DNA from 2 places in the Methylocella sp. CPCC 101449 genome. Region 2 is predicted to be linked to the other one. Evidence: predicted binding sites of a transcription regulator. Region 2 holds the regulator's gene; the other holds the start of a gene.
What was found. The regulator LexA, encoded in region 2, represses DNA repair genes until DNA is damaged. The targets are predictions, from matches to a motif close to TGTTCNNNNTGTGTTCNG.

Region 1: the regulator LexA is predicted to act here: its motif matches at 3,340-3,357, upstream of OIM99_RS06235 (energy-coupling factor ABC transporter ATP-binding protein).

The regions. Positions count from the first base shown of each region.
Region 1 is NZ_JAPDHU010000001.1:1,363,513-1,375,306, forward strand. Features, by position in the region: gene OIM99_RS06220 (AMP-binding protein) at 1-1,124, opposite strand, end outside; gene OIM99_RS06225 (biotin transporter BioY) at 1,121-1,675, opposite strand; gene OIM99_RS06230 (energy-coupling factor transporter transmembrane component T) at 1,881-2,510, opposite strand; gene OIM99_RS06235 (energy-coupling factor ABC transporter ATP-binding protein) at 2,507-3,199, opposite strand; gene OIM99_RS06240 (NADPH:quinone reductase) at 3,375-4,352, shown strand; gene OIM99_RS06245 (YqaA family protein) at 4,363-4,797, shown strand; gene OIM99_RS06250 (class II aldolase/adducin family protein) at 5,050-5,754, opposite strand; gene OIM99_RS06255 (DUF1993 domain-containing protein) at 6,027-6,554, shown strand; gene OIM99_RS06260 (RidA family protein) at 6,588-6,941, shown strand; gene OIM99_RS06265 (molybdopterin-synthase adenylyltransferase MoeB) at 6,945-7,742, opposite strand; gene OIM99_RS06270 (phosphatase PAP2 family protein) at 7,821-8,495, shown strand; gene OIM99_RS06275 (argininosuccinate synthase) at 8,619-9,857, shown strand; gene typA (translational GTPase TypA) at 10,010-11,794, shown strand, end outside.
Region 2 is NZ_JAPDHU010000002.1:155,118-166,911, forward strand. Features, by position in the region: gene lpxD (UDP-3-O-(3-hydroxymyristoyl)glucosamine N-acyltransferase) at 1-201, shown strand, start outside; gene fabZ (3-hydroxyacyl-ACP dehydratase FabZ) at 287-766, shown strand; gene lpxA (acyl-ACP--UDP-N-acetylglucosamine O-acyltransferase) at 763-1,566, shown strand; gene lpxB (lipid-A-disaccharide synthase) at 1,571-2,737, shown strand; gene OIM99_RS11380 (MmgE/PrpD family protein) at 2,734-4,017, opposite strand; gene gltA (citrate synthase) at 4,124-5,410, opposite strand; gene gltX (glutamate--tRNA ligase) at 5,796-7,244, opposite strand; gene OIM99_RS11395 (ComEC/Rec2 family competence protein) at 7,402-9,627, shown strand; gene lexA (transcriptional repressor LexA) at 9,637-10,341, opposite strand; gene OIM99_RS11405 (SLC13 family permease) at 10,526-11,794, opposite strand, start outside.

The DNA of each region.
Region 1 (11,794 bases), on a different contig from region 2:
TCGAGAAAGCCGACATCGCCGACCGATAGGGCTTCGCCGTGGCGACGCAGGCTGGCTTCATTTTTTGTCGCATAGCCCATGAACACCATCGGACTTTCGACGAAGACCAGCCCCGTCTCGCTGGTGGCGAGTTCCTTGCCTTGCGCATCGCGAATGGCGAGCGTGACGGTGCGAAACGTCCGACCGACGGAGGTTTCCGGCGCGCCTTCGCCTTGTTTGCGCAAGGCGATGAAGCTCAGTTCGGAAGCGCCATAGAATTCGGCTATTACAGCTTGCGGAAAGGCCTGATGCAACAAAGCATGATCGCTTGCACCGAGCTTGGCGCCGGACGATTGGATCAGCCGCAGCGGCAGTTGAATGCCGGCCGACAAAGCGCTTTCGGCCATCAGGCGAAGCTGCGACGGCACGCCATAGAGAATGGTCGCGCCATGTTCCTGCCCCATGCGCACGGCGCGATCGGGCCGGAACGCTCTGGACATCAACAACGTCGCGCCGATCTGCATGGCGTGAGCGGCGGCATAGAGAAACAATGAATGGGTCATCGTGCCGGGGGCCAACAGCACGTCATCGGCACTGACGCCGAACTCTTCCTGTTCGACGGCGAAACTTTCGAGCCAGGAGCGATGATGCCGGCGATAGCCTTTCGGCAGACCGGTCGAGCCGGAGGTGAAGCCGACATAGAAGGGACTTAGGTCGCTGACTTCACGCTGCGGCAAAGGCTTTTCTTCGATTCCGCCGAAGGCTGCGATCAGCGCATCGGCATCGGGATGATCGTCGGGCACTTCGATCAGATGGGGATGGGCGGGCCGTTGATGGCTGATGACGAGGCCCGCATTAACTTGGTCGATGAGCGGCTGGCTCATGGCGAGCGGCCAATCGGGATCGAGAATCTGCGCTTCGCGACCGGTCGAAATGGTGGCGAGAAACAATGGCATGAAGCCGGGGCAATTGCGCAATTGCAGGGCAACCGCCGCACCATCCGGAACCGCCGCGTCGATCAGGCGCGCCAGTTGATCACGCTGGCGCAGCAGCTCGCACCACGTGAACTCCGTCGCATCGCAGACCACCGCGCGCACCGTGGGACGGCGCGCTGCGTGATCGGCGAGGGTCGCGCCAATGATCATGCCTGGGTCCTTGGCGCGGCCACCGTTTGGCTCGGCATCAGCGAAGCGAGATAGGCGCAGGCCAGTGCTTTCAATATGTCGCCCGGCACGAAGACGAGATCGGCGATCAAAGCCGCTTGCACGCTCATGCCGGTTTTCCAAACGAGACCGGCAACGCCCATGGCATGGATGACGATCACGCCACCGATGAGGCAGGCAAGGAGCGCGCGCAGGAATATGCCCGTGCCGTTTGTTCTTTGCATCACCCATCCGATGACGAAAGCACCAACGGGATAGCCGATCAGATAGCCCACCGACGGGCTGAACAGAATGCCCAGTCCGCCGCGGCCGCCCGCCAGCAGCGGCGCGCCCAAGAGTACGACGAAGAAGAAGAGAGCGACGGCGGCAAAGCCCAGACGCGCGCCAAGAAAGACGCCGGCCAGCATGACGCCCAGCGTCTGTAGGGTGATCGGCACGCCGCCGGCGAGCGGCAGATCGAGGCGCGGAAACAGGCCCAGAGCCGCGATCAGAGCGGCGAACAGACTGACGCGGACGAGGTCTCTCAGTTGCACGATATTTCTCTCATTGAAGCCGCAGCCTAGGTGTCATCCCGGACACTTACACAGCAAGTGATCCGGGGACCAGGGGCGTGTGACGTTATTGACGCATATTGAGCTTGTGCCGCAGCGGCTTTTGAAATTCTACCGCACGCCCCTGGATCCCGGATCGCCTGCGGCGTCCGGGTTGACACTAAGGCTGCGGCATAGGCTTGCACCGTCATCGAGTCCCCCGGTCCACGCGATCTGACCGAGCCATATCGAAGCCGCGCGCCGTCAAGGCTTCCGACGCATGATCGGCGAGGCGCAGCACGTCGCTCAGGAAGGGCGCCAGCAGACGCAACGGCGGCCGGCGGCCAGTGCGGGCACGCCAGGCCTCCTCGCGCTTGCCCCACTCGCTCATGATCACCGGAATGAAGCGCAGCATCAACGCCACGGCGAGCGACAGACGGCGCTCGTCAAGTCCGAGCGGACGCAACAGCCGAAACACAGGTTGCAAGGCATCCATCATGTCGAGCATCGGCGTCGTCGCGGTGACGAGATCGGCCAGCGCCATCATCGCCACGAGGCGCAGCAAGGTGGCGAGTGCTATTTCCCAGCCGGAAGCATAGATCTGCAACAGGCCGATGCCGACGAGCAGTGGCAGCAGCGGACGATAGAGTTTCAGGCGCGTGCCGGCTGAGGGAATGGTGACGATGTAAACGCCGAGGATGACGACGAAAGCGATCAGCAACGGCACCCACTCGCTCATCCAGCCGAGCAGGATCGAGACGACGGCCAGCGCCAAAAGCTTGGTGCCGGCACCGATGCGATGCAGCCAGGTCTGTTGCGCGACATGCGGCGCGATCATGGTGCGGCCTGCGCGTCGCAATGGGCGCGATAGGCGCGCAGCACATTTTCCGGCGTGCCATCGCCGGCCACGCGCCCGTCGTCGAGCCAGATGAGGCGATCAAAATCCCGCATGGCGTCGAGATCGTGGCTCGCCATGACGATCTGCTGCGGCAGGCTCGCCAACAGCCGCAGGAACATGTTGCGGGCTCGCAGATCAAGACTCGAGAACGGCTCGTCGAGAACGATCAGCGCCGGCTCGCAGACCAGAACCGCGAGAATGCACAGGTGCTGCTTCTGGCCGTCGGACAATTCGGCGACGGAACGCTCGCACCAATCGGCGCAATTGTGCCGCGTGAGGAAGTCTCGCGCCACCGCGGTCGCCGCCTTTGCATCGAGCCCACGCTCGCGCAGGCCGAAGGCGATTTCCTCGAGGCTCGTCGGAAAAACGATCTGATGTTCGGGATTTTGAAAGATGAAGCCGACGCTACCGGGCAATTGCGCCCGGCTGGCTTGCGTGTCCAGACCATGCACGGTGACCTGCCCCTGATCGGGCAGGAGCAGGCCGTTGAGCAGCCGCAGCAGCGAACTCTTGCCGGCCCCGTTGACGCCGACGAGACCGATGCGGCGCTCGTCCATATTCAAATTCAACTGATGCAGCACGGTGCGGCCATTGCGCGCCAGCGTCACATCCTTCACTGCAATGGTCATGGTGCCGGTCGTGCCGCCTGACTGTACCGCCGCCTGCGCGGCTGCGGCGCCCTTCTAGCAAGAGGTATGCGGCAGCGCAAAACGGGGTTCCACTTGGGACCCAAAGGAACTTTAATCCGGTGAGCTTGTTTTCCTGCCGACGGGACATGTATGGAAGGCCTAATGGAGGGCACCCATGCTGGCTGGCTGGTATGAACGTTGTGGTCCGGCGGACGAAGTCATCAGCGTCGGTGAGATCGAAAAGCCTTTGGCCGGCCCCGGCGAAGTGCTGGTGCGCGTCCATGCCTCCGGCATCAACCCCTCCGACTACAAACGCCGCGCCAATATAAAGGCCGGCATGGAATTTCCGCGCATCGTGCCGCATTCGGACGGCGCCGGCACCGTCGCCGCGCTGGGACCCGGCGTCAGCAATTATCGCGTCGGCGACCGTGTCTGGATATTCAACGCGCAATGGGCCCGGCCGATGGGCTCGGCCGCCGAATTCGTCAGCCTGCCTTCGATACAGGTGCGGCCGCTGCCGAACTGCGTCAGCTATGAAGAGGGCGCGTGTCTCGGCATTCCCGCCATGACCGCCTATCACGCCGTCTTTCGCGACGGGCCGGTGAAGGGGCAAACGGTCTATGTGCCGGCGGCGACGGGTCGGGTCGGCGCCTATGCCATTCAATTCGCCCGCTGGGGCGGCGCCCGCGTCATCGCCAGCACCGGCTCACGCGATCGCATGGACGAGATCAAGGCGCTCGGCGCCGATGTAGTTCTTGAGCGTTCCAGCGATCTGGCGCAGGCCATCATGGACAAGACCGATGATTGTGGCGTCGACCGCATCATCGAGATCGATTTCGGCAACCGGATCGGCTTCAATGAACAGATCGTCGCCGAGGGCGGCACGATCGTCTCCTATGGCGCCGCAACACCAGGCAAAGCCGAGATCACCCTGTCGCCCAGGCGTGCGCGCAACATGTCGGTGCATTTCATCTTCGTCTATCTGCTGTCGGATGCGCAGAAGCAGACGACCTGCGACGGCATTCTGCAGGCGATCCGCGACAAGGCCTTGCGACATCGCATCGCCGGCAGCGTGCCATTGATGGATCTGGCGCGCGCCCATCGCGAGGCGGAAGCGCAAGCCGGCACCGGCCATATGATCGTGACGCTGTAATCACGATGCCATGATCGCTGGTCTGTACGCGACCTTGTTCGCCACGGCCTTTCTGGCCGCGACCATATTGCCGTTTTCCTCCGAAGTGGTGCTGGCGGGCTATCTCGCCACCAGCGACCGGCCGTGGGTGATGCTGATCGCCGTCGCCAGTCTCGGCAATGTGCTGGGATCGATCACCAATTGGATTCTAGGACGCGGGCTGACGGCGTTTCGTGATAAACGCTGGTTCCCCGTTGATGCGGCGGCACTGGCGCGGGCCGAGGGCTGGTATCATCGCTACGGCCGCTGGTCTTTGTTGCTGAGCTGGGTGCCCGTGATCGGCGATCCGCTGACGGTGATCGCCGGCTTCCTGCGCGAACCGCTGTGGATTTTCGTTTTGATCGTCGGCGTGGTGAAGGTGGCGCGCTATCTCGTGGTGGCGGCGGCGGTGGCGGGGTTCGTTTGAGATAGACACACGCTAGATGCCAGTCGCATGGCCTCCGTGTCATCCTGGACGCGCGCAGCGCGATCCGGGATCCAGAGCGTGTGGTACAGTATCAAAAGTGGCTGTGGCGCAGGCCTAACGTGCGGCGGCAAGCGACCGTCACGCGCCCCTGGATCCCCGCTCGCCTGCTACGCAGGCGTCGGGGATGACACCGAGGCACAGGATTTTTCTGCGAAGCCTACGTGTCCCGCACGACGCACCGCAGCCGCGAGACTAGCCCTTGATCTGCCGGCGCACCTTGCGCACCAGATAATCGAAATTGATCTTGTGCTGTTCCGGGCGGCAAATCTTGTCGTGCAGGCGCATGATGTCGTCGCGCGGGAATTCTTCGCCGACCGAGCCGGTGGATTCGGCGAGAATTTGAATCTGCGCGGCGTTCTCCAGCATGATCGTCAGGATCACGCATTCCTCCAACGTGCCGCCGACCGTGGCGACGCCGTGGTTTTTCAGGAAGGCCGCCTTGCTGCCGCCCAGCGCCTTGGCGACGCCGGCGCCCATCTCCTTCGAGCGGATGAGATCGATCGTATCGCGGTAGACGCCGATGCCGTCGGCGAAGACGGCGCTCGGCTGGCTGATCATGCGCAGCGGCCGATCAGTGGCCGAGACGGCGACGGCATAGGTCGGATGGGCGTGGATGACCGAATGCACGTCGGGCCGGATACGGAAGATTTCGGAATGGATGTAGACTTCACTGTGGCGCGGGCCGCCGCCGGCGATCTTCTCGCCTTCGATGTTGCAGGTGACGATATTGTCCATCGTCATCTCGTCGAAGCCGAAGCTGTGCGGTTTCATATAGAAGAGATTGGGTTCGCCCGGCACGCGGATCGACACATGGCCGCGCGTGAAATCGCCGAGGCCCGCAGCCTCGAGCACCAGGCCCGCATCGATCAGTTTCTGCTTGGCTTCATCCTTGGTCATCGTTTCCTCCGGCTCCTTGATTGGCCTTGGCGCTGCTCGTGGACGATTTGGTCGCGGCTGGCAAGCCACCCGCCACGATCCACTGGTTTTACCATTTGGAGAAAAGCCGTAAGGGTGGCTCCATCCAATTGAAATAGTTCAAATATCTTAGCCGTTCTCCGCATGATTTGCAGAGGATGCGCACAGGTGTCCCAAGCGTCTTCACCTGCTTGCCATCGGCCGCAAATCCGGGGCAATGTCGCCCCCGGTTCGGTAGGGAGGATAAAAAAGACATGACGATTTCGCTCCACGAGGCATCGGTGCCCGTTTTCACGCAGATGCTCACGGGGGTTTCGACCCTGCTGGACAAATTGTGCGAACAGGCGGCGGTGAAGAAGATCGATCCGGTGCTGTTTCTCAACGAACGCCTCTATCCCAACATGTTCACCTATGGCCGGCAGTTGCAGGCCATGTGCGACTGGGCCAGCAATACCACCGCCTGGTTGGCCGGCGTCTCACCGCCGAAATTCGACAATACGGAGCGGACCATCGCCGACTGGCAGGCGCGCATTAAGAAGACGCTGGACTTCATCGCCAGCGCCGATACCGCCGCGATCGACGGTGCCGAGGAAAAAGACATCGTCTACCCGGCGGCCGGCGGCACGCGCCAGATGAAGGGCAAGGATTTTCTGCTGCATCAAGCGCTGCCGCAGTTTTATTTTCACGTCACGATCGCCTATGCGATCTTGCGGGCCCGCGGTATCGACTGCGGCAAGCGGGATTTCATGGGTCCGATTCCGCGCATGACCCAACTCACCTGAAGCAAAGCAACTTACCTAAGCAAAGAAGGACAAGTGATGATTAAGCGTATCGAAGCCGGCGCACGCATGAGCAAGGCCGTGGTTCACGGCAACACGGTCTATCTGGCTGGCCAGGTCGCGGACAAGACCAAGGGCAAGAGCGTCACCGAACAGACGACCGAGATCCTGTCGATCATCGACGGCCTGCTGGAACAGGCCGGCTCCGACAAGACGAAGCTGCTCTCCGCCAACATCTGGCTGCCCGACATGGCGACCTTCGGCGAGATGAACGCGGTGTGGGACAAGTGGGTGATCGCCGGCCAGGCTCCGGCCCGCGCGACGGTGGAATCCAAGCTCGCCGGCCCCGACTATAAGGTCGAGATCGCCGTCATTGCGGCGATTGAATAATCATTAAACGGAACCGGCCTTTTCGCCATTGAGCGGATTGGCCGGATCCCATTCATATTGCATGGTCTCGAAGCGCATCGACCAGGCATCGACCAACAATAGGCGGCCGATCAAAGCGTCGCCGAAACCAACGATCTGGCGCACGACTTCCATCGCCATCATCGCCCCCATCGTGCCGGTCAGGGCGCCGAGAACGCCCGCTTCCGAACAGGTCGGCACTGTGCCTGCCGGTGGTGGCTCTGGGAACAGGCACCGATAAGTCGGATTGGGCTTGCCGTGTTCGCTACGGTCGAACGGGCGCAAGGTCGTCAGCGATCCATCGAACACGCCGACCGCCGCCGTGACCAGCGGCTTGCCCTCGAAGAAACAGGCGTCGGACACCGCATAGCGCGTCTCGAAATTGTCTGAGCCATCGGCGACCAGATCATAATCGCGGACCAGGGCACGGGCATTGTCCGCATCGAGCCGCAGCACATGCGAGACGAAGGAGACATGCGGATTGAGCCGGCCAACCGCATCGCGCGCGCTGTCGAGCTTCAGGCGGCCGACATCGGCGGTGCTGTGGATCACCTGCCGCTGCAGATTGGAAAGTGCGACGGTATCGTCATCGACGACGCCGATCGTGCCGACGCCGGCGGCGGCGAGATATTGAATAAGGGGAGAACCAAGCGCGCCGGCGCCGATGACGAGAACGCGCGCGCTTTTCAGCTTCTGCTGGCCCGGACCGCCGATGCCGCGCAGCACGATATGGCGGGCATAGCGTTCGATTTCTTCTTCGTTCAGTTTTTCAAGCTGTTTCATGGCCGCAAACTATCAGCTTCTCCCCCGTTGATGCCATACGCTTCCCGCAGGGCCTGATCTCGTTTAGAGCAGGCAACCATGTTCAGAACCCTCCTTATTCTGCAAATTGTCGCCATTGCTCTCGTCATGCTCGTCTTTGGCCTGTGGCCACAGCTCGATCTCGATGCTGCCAGAGCCTTCGTCGGCAGCGACGGGCTGTTCATCGGCGCGACGCGCGCCGGCATTGCCTTGCGTTATGTATTCTATGTGGCGCCGCTGGCGCTGGCGATCATCCTGCTGCTGCTGTGGCTCATCGCCAAGCGGCGCATGCTGCACTGGCCGGTGCCGGGCAACAAAGCGATGGCCTTCATCATCCTCTGCCTGGCGCTGGGGCCGGGGCTGCTGACCAATGTCATTCTGAAAGAGCATTCGCACCGTCCGAGACCCTTTCATGTCATCGAGGTCAACAAGGGCGGCATCTGGCCGTTTCGGCCCTGGTATAAATTCGACGGCCAATGCCAGAGCAATTGCTCCTTCGTCTCCGGCGAGGCCTCGTCCTCCATGTGGACCCTGGCGCCCGCCCTGGTCGCGCCGCCGCAGATCCGGGCGGCGGCGATCGCCGGCTCGATCGTCCTGACGATCGCCACCAGCGTCTGGCGCATGGCGCTCGGCGGCCATTTCCTGTCCGACGTTTTGCTCGGGGCCTTGTTGACCAGCCTACTGATCACCTTGGTCTATGGGGCGATGTTTCGTCGCTCCCCGCCGCAGGCATAAGGCAGATTCTGGGCTTTTGCGCCTCTTGCGCCCCCTTGGCGCCTGACTATAGTCCCGGCCGATCCAAACCCGCCGCGCCCGAGCCTTCGTGTCGCGCGACCGTTTCCAGAGAGTTTTCAGCCCATGTCGAAGCCCAAGTCCGATATCAAGCGCGTCGTGCTCGCCTATTCCGGCGGCCTCGACACCTCGATCATCCTGAAATGGCTTCAGACCGAATATGGCTGCGAGGTCGTGACCTTCACCGCCGACCTCGGCCAGGGCGAGGAGCTGGAACCGGCCCGCCAGAAGGCTTTGCTGCTCGGCATCAAGCCCGAACACATCTTCATCGAGGACGTGCGCGAGGAATTCGTGCGCGACTACGTGTTCCCGATGTTCCGCGCCAATGCCCAATATGAAGGGCTTTACCTGCTCGGCACCTCGATCGCCCGGCCGCTGATCGCCAAGAAACAGATCGAAATCGCCCGCAAGGTCGGCGCCGACGCGGTCTGCCACGGCGCCACCGGCAAGGGCAACGACCAGGTCCGCTTCGAGCTTGGCTATTACGCCCTGGAGCCGGATATCAAGGTGATCGCGCCCTGGCGCGAATGGGACCTGACCTCACGCACGGCTTTGCTTGCCTTCGCCGAAAAGAACCAGATCCCCATTGCCAAGGACAAGCGTGGCGAAGCGCCCTTCTCGGTCGACGCCAACCTGCTGCACGCCTCCTCGGAGGGCAAAGTGCTGGAAGATCCGGCCCAGGAAACGCCGGATTACGTCTATTCCCGCACGATCGATCCGGAAAAGGCGCCCGATCAGCCAACCTACATCACCATCGACTTCGAAAAGGGCGATGCCACCGCCGTCGACGGCAAGAAAATGTCGCCGGCCACCCTGCTCGCTCATCTGAACGAGCTGGGCCGCGCCAATGGCATCGGCCGGCTCGATCTGGTCGAAAACCGCTTCGTCGGCATGAAATCGCGCGGCATGTACGAGACGCCCGGCGGCACGATCCTCTATTTCGCCCATCGCGGCATCGAATCGCTGACGCTCGACCGTGGCGCGGCCCATCTCAAGGATGAGCTGATGCCGAAATATGCCGAGCTGATCTACAACGGCTTCTGGTTCTCGCCGGAGCGGGAAATGCTGCAAGCGCTGATTGACCGCAGTCAGGAGTTCGTGACCGGCCAGGTGCGCCTGAAACTGTATAAGGGCGGCGCCTGGGTTGTCGGCCGCGAGAGCCCGTATTCCCTGTATGATCAGGATCTTGTGACCTTCGAAGAAGGCGCGGTCGCCTATGACCACCGGGATGCGGCGGGCTTCATCAAGCTCAATGCCCTGCGCCTGCGGACCCTCGAAAAGCGTAACCGCAAGGTCAAGAAGTAGCTTCTTTTTGCGGCACTGCACGCTTTCGCGTTCCCAAGGCCGTTAAATTCGTATATGGGGAGCCGCGTCCGTGATGCTTTGCTGCGTCGCGGCGCGTCCGTTTTCGCGTGTCCGACGCTGGAAAGCGGCATCTCCAACGAGACACACGACCAATGAAACTGCGAAACATCGCCATCATCGCGCACGTCGATCACGGCAAGACCACGCTCGTCGATCGCCTGCTGCAACAGTCCGGCTCCTTCCGCGAGAATCAGCGCGTCGCCGAACGCGTCATGGATTCGAACGACCTCGAAAAGGAACGCGGCATCACCATTCTCGCCAAGGCGACCTCGGTGGTGTGGAAGGACGTGCGCGTCAACATCGTCGACACGCCAGGCCACGCCGATTTCGGCGGTGAGGTCGAGCGCATCCTGTCCATGGTCGACAGCGCCATCGTGCTCGTCGACGCGGCCGAAGGGCCGATGCCGCAGACGAAGTTCGTCGTCGGCAAGGCGCTCAAGATCGGCCTGAAGCCGATCGTCTGCATCAACAAGGTCGATCGCCCGGACGCGCGCGTCAACGAAGTGGTCAATGAAGTGTTCGACCTGTTCGCCGCGCTCGACGCGACCGACGAGCAGCTCGACTTCCCGATCATCTACGGCTCGGCCAAACAAGGCTGGATGGCGGAGTCCCCGGAAGGTCCCACCGATCAGGGCATGGCCGCCCTCTTCGATCTCGTTCTGCGCCATGTTCCGGAACCGAAGATCGAAGAAGGCGCGTTCCGCATGCTCGGCACCCTTCTGGAAGCCAATCCCTATCTCGGCCGGGTCATCACCGGCCGTGTTTTTTCCGGCAACATCAAGCCGAACCAGGCGGTCAAGGTTTTGGACCGCACCGGCAAAGTGGTGGAAACCGGCCGCGTCTCGAAAATCCTCGCCTTCCGCGGCATCGAGCGCCAGCCGATTGAAGAGGCGGAAGCCGGCGACATCGTCGCCATCGCGGGCCTCGAAAAGTACAACGTCGCCGATACGCTGTGCGCGCCTGATGTCACCGAGCCCTTGCAGGCCCAGCCGATCGATCCGCCGACCCTGTCGATGACCTTCATGGTCAATGACTCGCCGCTCGCCGGCACCGAAGGCGATAAAGTGACGAGCCGCGTCATTCGCGATCGTCTGTTCCGCGAAGCGGAAGGCAATGTGGCGCTGCGCGTCGAGGCCGCGCCGAATTCCGACGCTTACATCGTTTCGGGCCGCGGCGAATTGCAGCTCGCCATTCTCATCGAGACCATGCGCCGCGAAGGCTTTGAACTGTCGATCTCGCGCCCGCGCGTCGTCTTTCAGCGTGACGAAGACGGCCAGGTGCTCGAGCCAATCGAAGAAGTCGTCATCGACGTCGACGAGGAACATTCTGGCGTCGTCGTGCAGAAGATGGCCGAACGCAAGGCCGAGATGATCGAAATGCGCCCGTCCGGTGGCAATCGCCTGCGTCTGGTGTTCCACGCCCCGACGCGTGGCCTCATCGGCTATCAGGGCGAACTGCTCACCGACACACGCGGCACGGCGATCATGAACCGCCTGTTCCACGACTATGCGCCTTATAAGGGCGACATCCAGGGCCGCCGTAACGGCGTGCTGATCTCCAACGAAGCGGGCGAGGCGGTCGCCTATGCGCTGTGGAAGCTGGAAGATCGCGGCCCAATGATGATCGAGCCAGGCTGGAAAGTGTATCGCGGCATGATCGTCGGCGAGCACACCCGCGACAACGACCTTGAGATCAACGTGCTGAAGGGCAAGCAGCTCACCAACATCCGCACGCAGAGCAAGGACGAAGCGGTGCGCCTGACGCCGCCGATCCGCATGACCCTCGAAAAGGCGCTGGCCTATATCGAGGACGACGAGCGCGTGGAAGTGACGCCGAAGTCGATCCGTCTGCGCAAGGCGATCCTCGATCCGAACGAT
Region 2 (11,794 bases):
GGCGTCACGGGCCATCTGAAAATAGGCATGGGCGCGCAGATCGCGGCGCAATCCGGCGTTGCCAACGACGTTCCAGCGGGGCAGAAGTGGGGCGGTTCGCCGGCACGACCGATCAGGGAGACATGGCGCGCTCGCTTGGAGCTTGACCGCCTCGTGGCCCAGTCGCGCGAACGGGCGGGCGCTGGCCAGGACAACTCTTAAAAGAGACAACTCCTAGAAGATCACTCAAAAAGCCAAATTCGAAAGAAGTCCGGACAACGTGAACGAACAGCCAGGACAAGGAAAGATGGATCAGCCGGTCATGACCGAACTAACGACAGTTGATATCCAGAAGTTGCTGGATTTTCTGCCGCACCGTTATCCATTTCTGCTGGTTGACCGCATCATCGACTGCAACGCCGATGAATCCTGCATAGGCATCAAGAACGTCACGATCAACGAGCCGCAATTCCAGGGCCATTTCCCCGGCAAGCCGATCATGCCTGGCGTGTTGCTGGTCGAAGGCATGGCGCAGACGGCGGGCGCCTTGTGCGTGCAGGCGTCGAAGTCGAAGCGCCCGCGCATCGTCTATTTCATGACGATCGACAAAGTGAAGTTCCGCAAGCCGGTCGTGCCGGGCGATCGCGTCGAATTCCACATGAAGAAGCTCAACCGCCGCCGCAATATGTGGTGGTATCGCGGCGAAGCGAAGGTCGATGGTCAGGTCGTCTGCGAGGCCGAACTCGGCGCCATGATGGTTGCTGATGGGCAGGACGACGACGAATGAAAATTCATCCGAGCGCTGTCGTTGAAGATGGCGCAAAGCTTGGCGCGGACGTGCGCGTCGGCCCCTTCTGCCATGTTGGTCCGAATGTCGAATTGGGCGACGGTGTCGAACTCGTCTCCCATGTGGTCGTGCATGGTCGCACCAAGATTGGCGCGCGCACGCGCCTGTTCCCCTTTGCCTCCATCGGCCATCAGCCGCAGGATCTCAAATATGAAGGCGAGCCATCGACGCTGACCATCGGCAGCGATTGCCTGATCCGTGAAGGCGTGACGATGAATCCCGGCACCAAGGGCGGCGGGATGGAAACGGTCATCGGCGACAAATGCGCGTTCCTCGCCAATTCGCACGTCGGCCATGATTGCCGGCTCGGCAATTCGATCGTTCTGTCGAACAACGTCATGCTGGCCGGCCACGTGCGCATGGGCGATTTCGTGATTTGCGGCGGTGGCGCGGCGATCATTCAATTCTCGCGCATCGGCTCGCATGCTTTCGTCGGCGGTCTGTCGGGCGTCGAGAACGATCTCATTCCTTATGGCCTGGCCATGGGCAATCGCGCTTATCTCGCTGGCCTCAATCTGGTCGGCCTGCGGCGTCGCGGTTTCTCGCGCGAGGAAATCCACGATCTGCGGCGCGCCTATCGCCTGCTGTTCGCAGCCGAAGGCACGTTGAAAGAGCGGGTTGAGGATGTGGCGGCGGAATTCGCCAGTCATCCGCAGGTGCACGAAATCCTCGACTTCATTCGCGACGGCGGCGACCGCTCGATCTGCATGCCGCGCCTGTCGACCAACGGCGAGGCTTAGAGTTTTGGCGGCGCGGCCGCTCGATGTGTTCATGATCGCCGGCGAGCAGTCCGGCGACATGCTCGGCGCCGAGCTTATCCGCGCGCTCGCACGCCTCAACCCAGGCACGACCTTTCAGGGTGTCGGCGGCTTTGCCATGAGCAAGGCAGGTCTGCCGAGCCTGTTCCCGATGGCCGATATTGCGGTGATGGGCTTTTTGCCCGTGATCGCGCATCTGCCGACGCTTCTGCGGCGTATCGATGAAACGGCGAAGGCGGTCATCGCGGCGCGGCCGGACGTGCTCGTCATCATCGACAGCCCGGACTTTACCCATCGCGTGGCGCGGCGCGTGCGCAAGGCGCTGCCACATTTGCCTATTATCGATTATGTCAGCCCCACCGTCTGGGCCTGGCGGCCAGGCCGCGCTCCGGCCATGCGCGCCTACGTCGATCACGTGCTGGCATTGCTGCCGTTTGAGCCGCAGGCGCATGAGCGCCTGGGCGGTCCGGCCTGTACTTATGTCGGCCATCCGCTGATCGAGCGTCTGGACGATCTGTTGCCGAGCGCGGACGATGTGCGCCGCAGGGCCGCGCCACCCCCCATGCTGGTCGTTCTGCCGGGATCGCGCAGATCGGAGATCGGCAATCTGCTGAAATTGTTTGGCGAGACCGTTGGCCTGCTGGTGCAGGACAAGCCCGATCTGCAGATCGTCTTGCCGACGGTGGCCCATGTCGAGGCCATGGTGCGGGTAGGGGTGGCGAACTGGCCGATCGTGCCGCGCATCGTCATGGACGAAGCGGAAAAATTCGCGGCCTTCCGCAGCGCGCGCGCGGCGCTGGCGGCCTCCGGCACTGTCACTTTGGAGCTGGCGCTGGCGCAAGTGCCGACAGTCGTGGCCTATAAAGTCTCGAAGATCGAAGAGGTGATCGCGCGCCAGCTCGTCACCACCGATCATATCGCGCTGCCGAACATTATTCTCGGTGAGCGCCTGATGCCGGAACTTATCCAAAGCGCGGCGACCGCGTCAGCGCTCGCCATGGACGTGGCCGACATTATGCAGGACGGTCCGTCACGTCAGCGGCAATTGGATGGATTGGAACGGCTGGCCGTGGCCATGCAATTGCCGGGGCGTCAGCGGCCGAGCGAAGCAGCGGCACAGACCATTCTCGATGTCGTGAGCAAACGCGCTTAGGACGCGAAGAGCTGGTTGATGTCGGCCAGCGTGTCCACCGCCAGCACTTTGTCGATGAACGCCGTGATACGCGGTTCTGTCCAGACAGCGCCGGCGCAGACGCGGAATTTCGCGGTGATTTCGTCACGCGTCGTGAGGCGGCGGACCGGGTCGAGCGGTTCTTCCAGCTCTTGCCCATTTGTCAGCGTGAGGCGGGCTGATGTCGCACCGGGTGCATCATCAATACGCTCCATGAGATCGGTGATCGTTGGATCGACCAGCGCTTCTTCGCTGATCGTGTGTAGCGTGACGCCACGAGTGACAGCGAGCGCGATCAGAAAGCGGCCCGAGAAAGGCGCTGCGTCAAGATCACCAGGTCGATCACGAACGAGCGAGCCGCGCTTCAAGTCGGCGGACAGGCGCGCGATGTCCGAGACAGCGATATTATTCCGGCGCAGACAGGTCATGAGAGCATCGAGCGCCGGCGCGATCGGTGTGCATACCGGCATGACTTTGATCTTCGTTGGTTGGTCGAGAAAGAGCGGGCGTTTCATAAGATCGCGCAGCGCCGCGCGCGCGGGCTCCTGCGGCGTCGTGAGCGATGCCAGCCAGCCATCGTTGGTATCGAACATATCGGCATCGGCGGTAAAGCCGTCACGCGCCAGGAGCGCCGCTTCGAGACCGGCGCGTGCTGCATGGCCGGAATGAAGCGCCTTCGTCATCGTGCCGAGATGGCGGCGATAGCCGCCGCTCGACGCGGTGGCGATACTCAGCGCCATGCGGGCTCTGCCTGCGTCGAGATTGAGCAGGCGCGCACCGCAAAGTGCTGCGGCCAGCGGCCCGACATGACCGATATGCCAGAGGCCGCGCTGACCAAGTGCCGGAGCGATCGCTTCGCGCAAGCGCGATGCGATTTCGAAGGCGACCATGAAAGCCGCCAGAAAATCTCCGCCGGAGAGCGACATTTTCTCAGCCATGGCGAGGGCCGCGGGCAAAGCCACCGTTGCCACATGGCTGCCTTCGTCGAAATCCACCGCATTGGCGAGAATGCCATTGGCCTGAGCGGCTTCCAGCATGCCGACGCGTATATCGCTGCCGGCGAGGCTCGCTTCGTTGAGGGCTTGCGTGCGCAACGCTTGGGCGTATGCGATCTTGCCGATGGCATGCGGCATGGCCGCAAGCATTGCGCCGCAGGTGTCGAGGACGAGCAGACGGGCACGCTCGCGCGCGGTATCGCTGGCCTGTTGCAGGGCGAAGTGCAGGGCGAAATCGATCAGATGCCCAGCATCATCCGTCGGCATGGTGTCCTCGTACGTTTCCTCTCGTTGCCAGCACCATCGCCGTATCAGGCGCAAAAGAAAAGGGCCGCCTTGCGGGCGGCCCTGATCCGTTGCGATGGATAAGCGATCAACGCTTGCCGATCGGCGTGTAGTCGCGCTTGGCGGCGCCGGTATAGAGCTGGCGCGGACGGCCGATCTTGGAGCTCGGATCCTCGATCATTTCCTTCCACTGGGCGACCCAGCCCACGGTGCGGGCGACAGCGAAGAGCACGGTGAACATCGACACCGGGAAGCCCATCGCCTTCAGGGTAATGCCCGAATAGAAGTCGACGTTCGGATAGAGCTTGCGCTCGATGAAATATTCGTCGCTGAGCGCGATGCGCTCAAGTTCCATGGCGACGTCGAGCAGCGGATCGTCCTTGATGCCGAGTTCGCGCAGCACTTCATGGCAGGTCTTCTGCATGATCTTGGCGCGCGGATCGTAGTTCTTGTAGACGCGATGACCGAAGCCCATCAGGCGGGTGTGGTCCTTCTTGTCTTTCACGCGCTGGACGAATTCGGGGATCTTATCGACCGTGCCGATTTCGGCGAGCATGGCGAGCGCCGCTTCGTTGGCGCCACCATGCGCGGGACCCCACAGGCAGGCGATGCCGGCGGCGATACAGGCGAACGGATTGGCGCCGGAAGAGCCGGCGAGGCGCACTGTCGAAGTCGAAGCGTTCTGCTCATGGTCCGCATGCAGGATGAAGATACGGTCGAGCGCGCGCGCGATGATCGGGTTGACCTTATAGTCTTCGCAGGGAACGGCGTAGCACATGTGCAGGAAGTTCGACGTGTAATCGAGGTCGTTCTTCGGGAACACGAACGGCTGGCCGATCGAATATTTATAGGCCATCGCCGCGATCGTCGGGATCTTGGCGACCAGACGCATCGAAGCGATCATGCGCTGATGCGGATCGGTGATATCGGCGGAGTCCGGATAGAACGCGGCCATGGCACCCACCGTGCCGACCATGACGGCCATCGGATGCGCGTCGCGGCGGAAGCCGGAGAAGAAGCGCGACATCTGCTCATGCACCATCGTGTGACGGGTCACGCGATAGTCGAAATCGGATTTCTGCGCTGCGGTCGGCAGTTCCCCGTACAGCAGCAGGTAGCAGGTTTCGAGGAAGTCGCCATGTTCGGCAAGCTGTTCGATCGGATAGCCGCGATACCGCAGAATGCCGGCGTCGCCATCGATATAGGTGATCTTCGACTCGCAGCTCGCGGTCGACATGAAACCCGGATCGTAGGTGAAGACGTTAGCCTGTCCGTAGAGCTTGGCGATGTCGACGACTTCCGGTCCCTCAGTGCCGCCGCGCATGGGCATATCATAGGTATTATTGCCGATTGTGATCGTCGCGGTCTTGCTCATATTTACGGCCTTCATGATGTGTGCCGGAGGCCCGGAATAGGGCGCCAGCGTGAGGGAAGGTTTTCCACAACCGGGCGTGTGCTAACGCATCGGCGGGCAGCATTCAAGTCTGACCAAAAGATGGCGCGGCGTGGTCAGAAAATTCAATAAAAGCAGCGATATGTTACAGTTTTAAACGGCTCGACCTAGGCCACCGAATGGCTGTTATCGCCAATGTGAATGGCCCGCTTTGCACCGGACGGTTTAGCGGGTGCAAAGCGTTGCCTTATTTTGAGGCGATCGCGCCATATAGCGTTTCGCGATTTGACTTTGGTCAAACGCTGGAAAGACGCGTCAGAACCAAGGTCCTGGGCAAAATTGCGTTTCGGTCGAAGCGCAGTTTGCTCTAGTTGAGCGCCGCCAGGCGTGCCTGATCATCGAGGCGGCCGAGGGCTTCCTCGCGTCCCAGCACCACCAGAACGTCGAAAATGCCAGGTGACGTCAGCCGCCCGGTGAGCGCTGCGCGCAACGGTTGTGCAATCTGACCGAGCTTGGCGCCGGTTTCTTCCGCATAGGCGCGCACGATCGCTTCCGTCGCCTGTGCCGTCCATTCGCTCACCTGCGCGAGGCGCGGTGTGAGCGCGGCGAGATGTGCGCGTCCGCCATTCTCCAGTGCGACGGTCGCTTTCTCGTCGGTCGCAAGCGGGCGCTGCGCGAACAGGAAACCACCGCCGTCGATCAGATCGTTGAGCGTCTTGGCGCGCTCCTTCAAGCCGGGCATGGCGGCCAGCAGACGCGCGCGCAAAGGTGCGTCGAGACGCGCGGCCAGCGCCGGACCGTCCTTGAGGAAGGGCAGAGTGGCGATCAGCGTGTCGAGCAATTCCGCATCGGGCATGGCGCGCAGATAGTGGCCGTTGAGATTTTCCAGCTTGGCGTAGTCGAAACGCGCCGGCGAACGACCGATCTGCGGCAGGTCGAATGTCTGGATCATCTCGTCGGTCGAGAAAATCTCCTGGTCGCCGTGGCTCCAGCCGAGGCGTACGAGATAATTGCGCAGCGCCGCCGGCAGATAACCCATGGCGCGATAGGCATCGACGCCAAGCGCGCCATGGCGCTTCGACAATTTGGCGCCGTCCGGCCCGTGGATCAGCGGGATGTGCGCGAAGATCGGCGTCTGCCATCCCATGGCCTGATAGATATGTGCCTGCCGGGCCGCATTGGTGAGGTGATCGTCGCCACGGATCACATGGGTTATGCCCGCATCGTGGTCATCGACGACGACGGCAAGCATATAGGTCGGCGTGCCGTCGGAGCGCAGCAGCACCAGATCGTCGAGATCCTTGTTGGGGAAGACCACTCGGCCTTGCACCTTGTCGTCGATGACCGTGTCGCCATCGGTCGGCGCCTTGAGGCGGATCACCGGCTTGACGCCGGCCGCTTCCATGGCCGCGACATCGCCAGCCGCACGATCGCGCCAGCGCCCATCGTAGCGGGTCTGGCGTTTCTCGGCGCGCGCCTTCTCGCGCATCTCCTCAAGCTCCTGCTGGGTGGCGAAGCATTTGTAGGCTTTGCCTTCGCGCAGGAGCTGGTGCGCCACCTCGGCGTGGCGGTTGGCGCGCGCGAACTGATAGATCACGTCGCCGTCCCAAGAAAGACCAAGCCAGGACAGGCCGTCGATAATGGCCGTGATGGCCGCCTCGGTCGAACGTTCGCGATCCGTATCTTCGATCCGCAGCAGCATCTTGCCGCCGAAATGGCGCGCAAAGAGCCAATTGAACAAAGCCGTGCGCGCTCCGCCGATGTGGAGGAAGCCGGTCGGGGAGGGGGCGAACCGGGTGACGACGGGATCGGACATGGCTGTACTCGTATGCTTCTGATCGGGCGCGGGGACATCTCGTCCGCCGCCAAATGCGGGCATCTATCACACAACTTGCGGCGGGAGGTAGACGGCGGGGCGTTTAAACTGTGCAATGGTCCAGGGGAAAGGGATTGGGGACAGGGGCTGAGACGAGATGCCGAGGGCTGGCACCATTGCCATTGCGGATACGGCCGGCGCGCGCGCCGGGCGCATCGCGTCGAGCCCAGCTTGGCTGTCGACACGGCTCTCCGCCTGGTTCGCCGAGGAAGTGGCTGGGCGGCGGCTGTTTCCGTGGGCCGCCGTGGCTTTCGGAGCCGGCGTCGTGCTCTATTTCGCTGCCGAGCGGGAACCTTGGCTGCCGGCGCCGCTTTTCGCCACCGTGGTTTGCATCGGCCTGGCGGTGTGGGCGCTGTGTCGCGAGCGTCTCGCGGCCTATCGCGCCGCCGTGGCTCTGGCCTTTCTCTTCGCCGGTTTCTCGGTCGCGGCGCTGCGCACGCTCTGGGTGGCGGCGCCGGTCATCGAACGGCCCTGGAGCGGCAAGGTCACAGGCTTCGTCGAGACCATGGATTTGCGTGAGGGGTCGGCACGGCTGGTGTTGCGCCTGGCGAGCGCCGAAGGGCTGGCCGAGGCGGCGCGGCCGCAGCGGGTGCGCATCATCCTGCGTGGCCGGCCTGATTTTACCTCCGGCGCTTCTATCGGCCTGACCGCACGGCTGCTGCCGCCGCCCCGGGCCTCGGAGCCGGGCGGCTATGATTTTGCCCGCGATGCCTGGTTCCAGCGGATCGGCGCGGTGGGCAACGGGGTGTCGCGGCCGCTGACGGTGGCGGCGCTCGATGTGCCTTGGGTGGCGCGCTTCAACGCGTGGGTCGATCGTGGCCGCAATGCCCTGACCGCGCGGATCGCCACGGCCATCGGCGGCGCTAATGGTGCCGTTGCCGCAGCACTCGTCACTGGCAAGCGTGGGCTGATCCCGGAGGCCACCAACGAGGCGCTGCGGGCGGCGGGCATTTATCACGTCGTCTCGATTTCCGGCCTGCACATGGTGCTAGCGGCGGGGCTGATGCTGTGGATTTTGCGTGCGCTGCTGGCCTTGTCGCCGACGATGGCGCTGACCCAGCCGATCAAGCGATGGGCGGCGGCCTTCGCCATGATCGGCGCGGTCGCCTACGATGTCTTCTCCGGCTCGGAAGTGGCGACGGAGCGGGCGCTGGTCATGGTGCTGATCATGCTGGGTGCCGTGCTGTTTGGCCGGCCGGCGTTCTCGATGCGCAATCTCGCCATCGCCGCTTTGGTCGTCATGCTGCGCGAGCCGGTCACCGTGCTCGGTCCCTCTTTCCAGATGTCCTTTGCGGCGGTGGCGGCAATGATCGCCGCGTTTGAAAAGCGCGGCGCCGCCGGCTTCTTCGGCATGAAACATGATGGACCGCCGGGACTGTTGAACCGCGCAGGATTCATGGTGTGGGCTGCTGTCGTGACGACCTTGATCGCCTCGCTCGCCACCGATCCTTATGCGACTTTTCACTTCCACAGGATTTCCAGCTACGGGCTTATCGGCAACGTTTTGGCGATCCCCTTGGTTGAATTTGTCGTCATGCCGTTCGGGGCGCTGGGGTTGCTCGCCTCGGCTTTTGGGCTCGACGGTCCCTGCTGGTGGGTCATGGGGCTGGGCGTGAGCGGCATGATGGTCGTCGCCGAATGGGTCGCGGGCCTGGCGGGCTCGACGCGCATGATCCCGGCTTTTGGCGCCGGCGCTCTGCTGCTGATGACGCTCGGTCTGTTGTGGATCACCTTATGGCAGACACCGCTGCGCTGGCTGGGCGTGCCGTTTGCCGTGGCCGGTGTGGCTTTGGCGCTGACAGGCGCGCGCCCAGACCTGATGATCGACAGACAAGGCGGCACCCTGGCTTATCGCGTGGCCGACGGCCGCCTCGCTGTCCTGAATGCGCGCGGCAATTTCTTCGGCGTGTCGCAATGGCTGACCGCCGATGCCGATGCGCGTCCGGCGCGCGATGCGGCCTTGCAGGGCAATGGTCTGTGCGATGTCGGTGGTTGCACGGGTACATTGCGGGACGGTCGCGTCATCGTCCTCATCCTCGATCCTCGCAATGTCGCCGAGGACTGCCCGCGTGCCGATATCGTCGTCACACGCTTTTGGCTCAACGGTACCTGCACGGGGCCATCGCTCATCGTCGATGGCGAACATCTGTTGAAATATGGCGCCAGCGAATTTCGCTTTTCCGGCGATGGTAAGGCATCCTTGCGCAGCGCCCGCGCCCCACAGCTCGATCGGCCATGGTCGCCGGCACCCCGCATTCTCGCGCAGAACGATCCGCCCGTCGCGGCTTCATCTCCGCAGGAGGAGACCGACGAGCCGCAATGAGCCTGCCGTTCAGTAGCGGCGGATCAGGCTCACCAGCTTCCCTTGGATACGGACCCGGTCGGGGCCGAAAATCCGGGTTTCATAGGCTGGATTGGCCGCTTCGAGCGCGATCGAGGCGCCGCGCCGGCGCAGCCGCTTCAACGTTGCTTCCTCGTCGTCGATCAAGGCCACGACGATGTCGCCGGAATCGGCGGTATCCTGCTTGCGGATGATCACCGTGTCGGTGTCGAGAATGCCGGCCTCGATCATCGAGTCGCCGCGCACTTCCAGGGCGAAGTGGTCGCCCGTGGAAAGAAAATCCGGCGGCACGGAAATGGTGTGACTGCGCGACTGGATCGCCGAGATCGGCGTACCGGCAGCAATGCGGCCCATGACGGGGATCGAAATCGGCGGCACGAAATCATCGGAAACGGGAGTGACGGGCGCCCGGACCTTGCCGAGGTTGCCTTCGATCACAGCCGGGGAGAAGCGGCCGCCGCGCGGACCGACCGGCACGGAGGCTTCCGGCAGTTTCAGCACTTCGAGCGCACGGGCGCGATTGGGCAGGCGGCGGATGAAGCCACGCTCCTCCAGCGCCATGATCAGGCGATGAATGCCCGACTTCGAACGCAAGTCGAGCGCATCCTTCATCTCGTCGAAGGACGGGGGTACGCCGGCTTCCTTGAGCCGTTCGTTGATGAAGCGCAGGAGTTCGCTCTGCTTCTTCGTCAGCATAATGTTCCTCTCCGCCCACGCACGCTGGGCTCACGCCGCAAGCCAAGGCGCTTTGAAAGCCGCTCTGCCGATTCGCCCCTCATCGGGCGCACCACCCTGTGGCGAATCGATAAACAAACCATGAACAAACGATAATCGTTCGCGATGTGTTCCGCAAGAGGGGCGGTCGGAAAGGCCGGAAGCCTCAGCGCAGCGGCCAGAAAATCAGGATTGCCGGCACGCCGATCGCAATGACCAGCAGGGAAAGCGGCGCACCAAGGCGGGCATAGTCGGTAAATTTATAGCCGCCGGGACCCATCACCAGCGTGTTGCACTGGTGGCCGATGGGCGTGAGGAAATCGCAAGCCGCACCGATCGCCACCGCCATCAGGAAGGCATCCGGCTTATAGCCCAGTTGGGTGGCGAAGCCAGCGCCGATCGGCGCCATCACCAGAACCGTCGCCGCGTTGTTGAGGAAGGGCGTCACGGCCATGGCGGCAACGAGGATGAGCCCAAGGGAGGCCCAGCCGGGAAGGCCGCTGCCGACCGATGCCAGCCATGTGGCGAAAACCTCGGTCGCGCCGGTCGAGCGCAAGGAGTCGCTGACAGGGATGAGGGCCGCGAGCATCAGCAAGATCGGCGCATCGACATTGCTATAGGCCTCGCGCAGCGGCAGGGCCTTGAATGCGACGAGCAGAACCGCCGCGGCGAAAAATACGACCGGCACCGGCGCCAGGCTGAACGCCAGCGCCGCGATGGTGAGGGCCAGCACGCCGCCCGTCACAAGGGCGCGGCGCGTGCTGCCCAGCGCGACGGGCCGATCGGCCAGCGGCAACAGTCCAAGTTCCACCATGCGCTCAGGCAGCACGTCTTCGCCGCCCTGGACCAGCACCACGTCGCCGGAGCGCAGCCGCACGTCACGCAGCCGTTCCGACAGGCGTTCGCCGGCGCGGCTGATGGCCAGCAGATTGACGCCATGATGGGTGTAGAGATTAAGCTCCGCCGCCGTCTGATCGATAAGCAGCGAGCCCGGCGCGATCACCGCCTCGCTGACCCGCTCAACAGGCGTTTCGCCATTGCCAGGCACGCGTTCCTTGTGGTCCCGGCCGACCAGATCGAGCCCGCCTTCGGCGACGACCTTTTCGAGCGCGTCGCCTTCGCCGCGCAGAAGCAGGATGTCGTCGACCTTCAACCGGGCATCGGGCAGAGGCGCGGCGATCTGGCGTTTGGCGCGCAGGATCGTGACGATTTCCACTTCGCCGCCGCCGAGATTGCGCAGATCGGCGACGGTCTTGTCTTTCAGTTTGGAGCCATCCGCGACGCGAGCCTCGGTGACATAATCCTCGATATCGAGGGCTGCTTCTAGGGAGGTGGCGCCACGGCGATCGCGCGGCAGCAGACGATAGCCCACGGCCAGGAAGGCACAGCCGGCAACGGCGATGACGATGCCGACGGGCGTGAAGTCGAACATGCT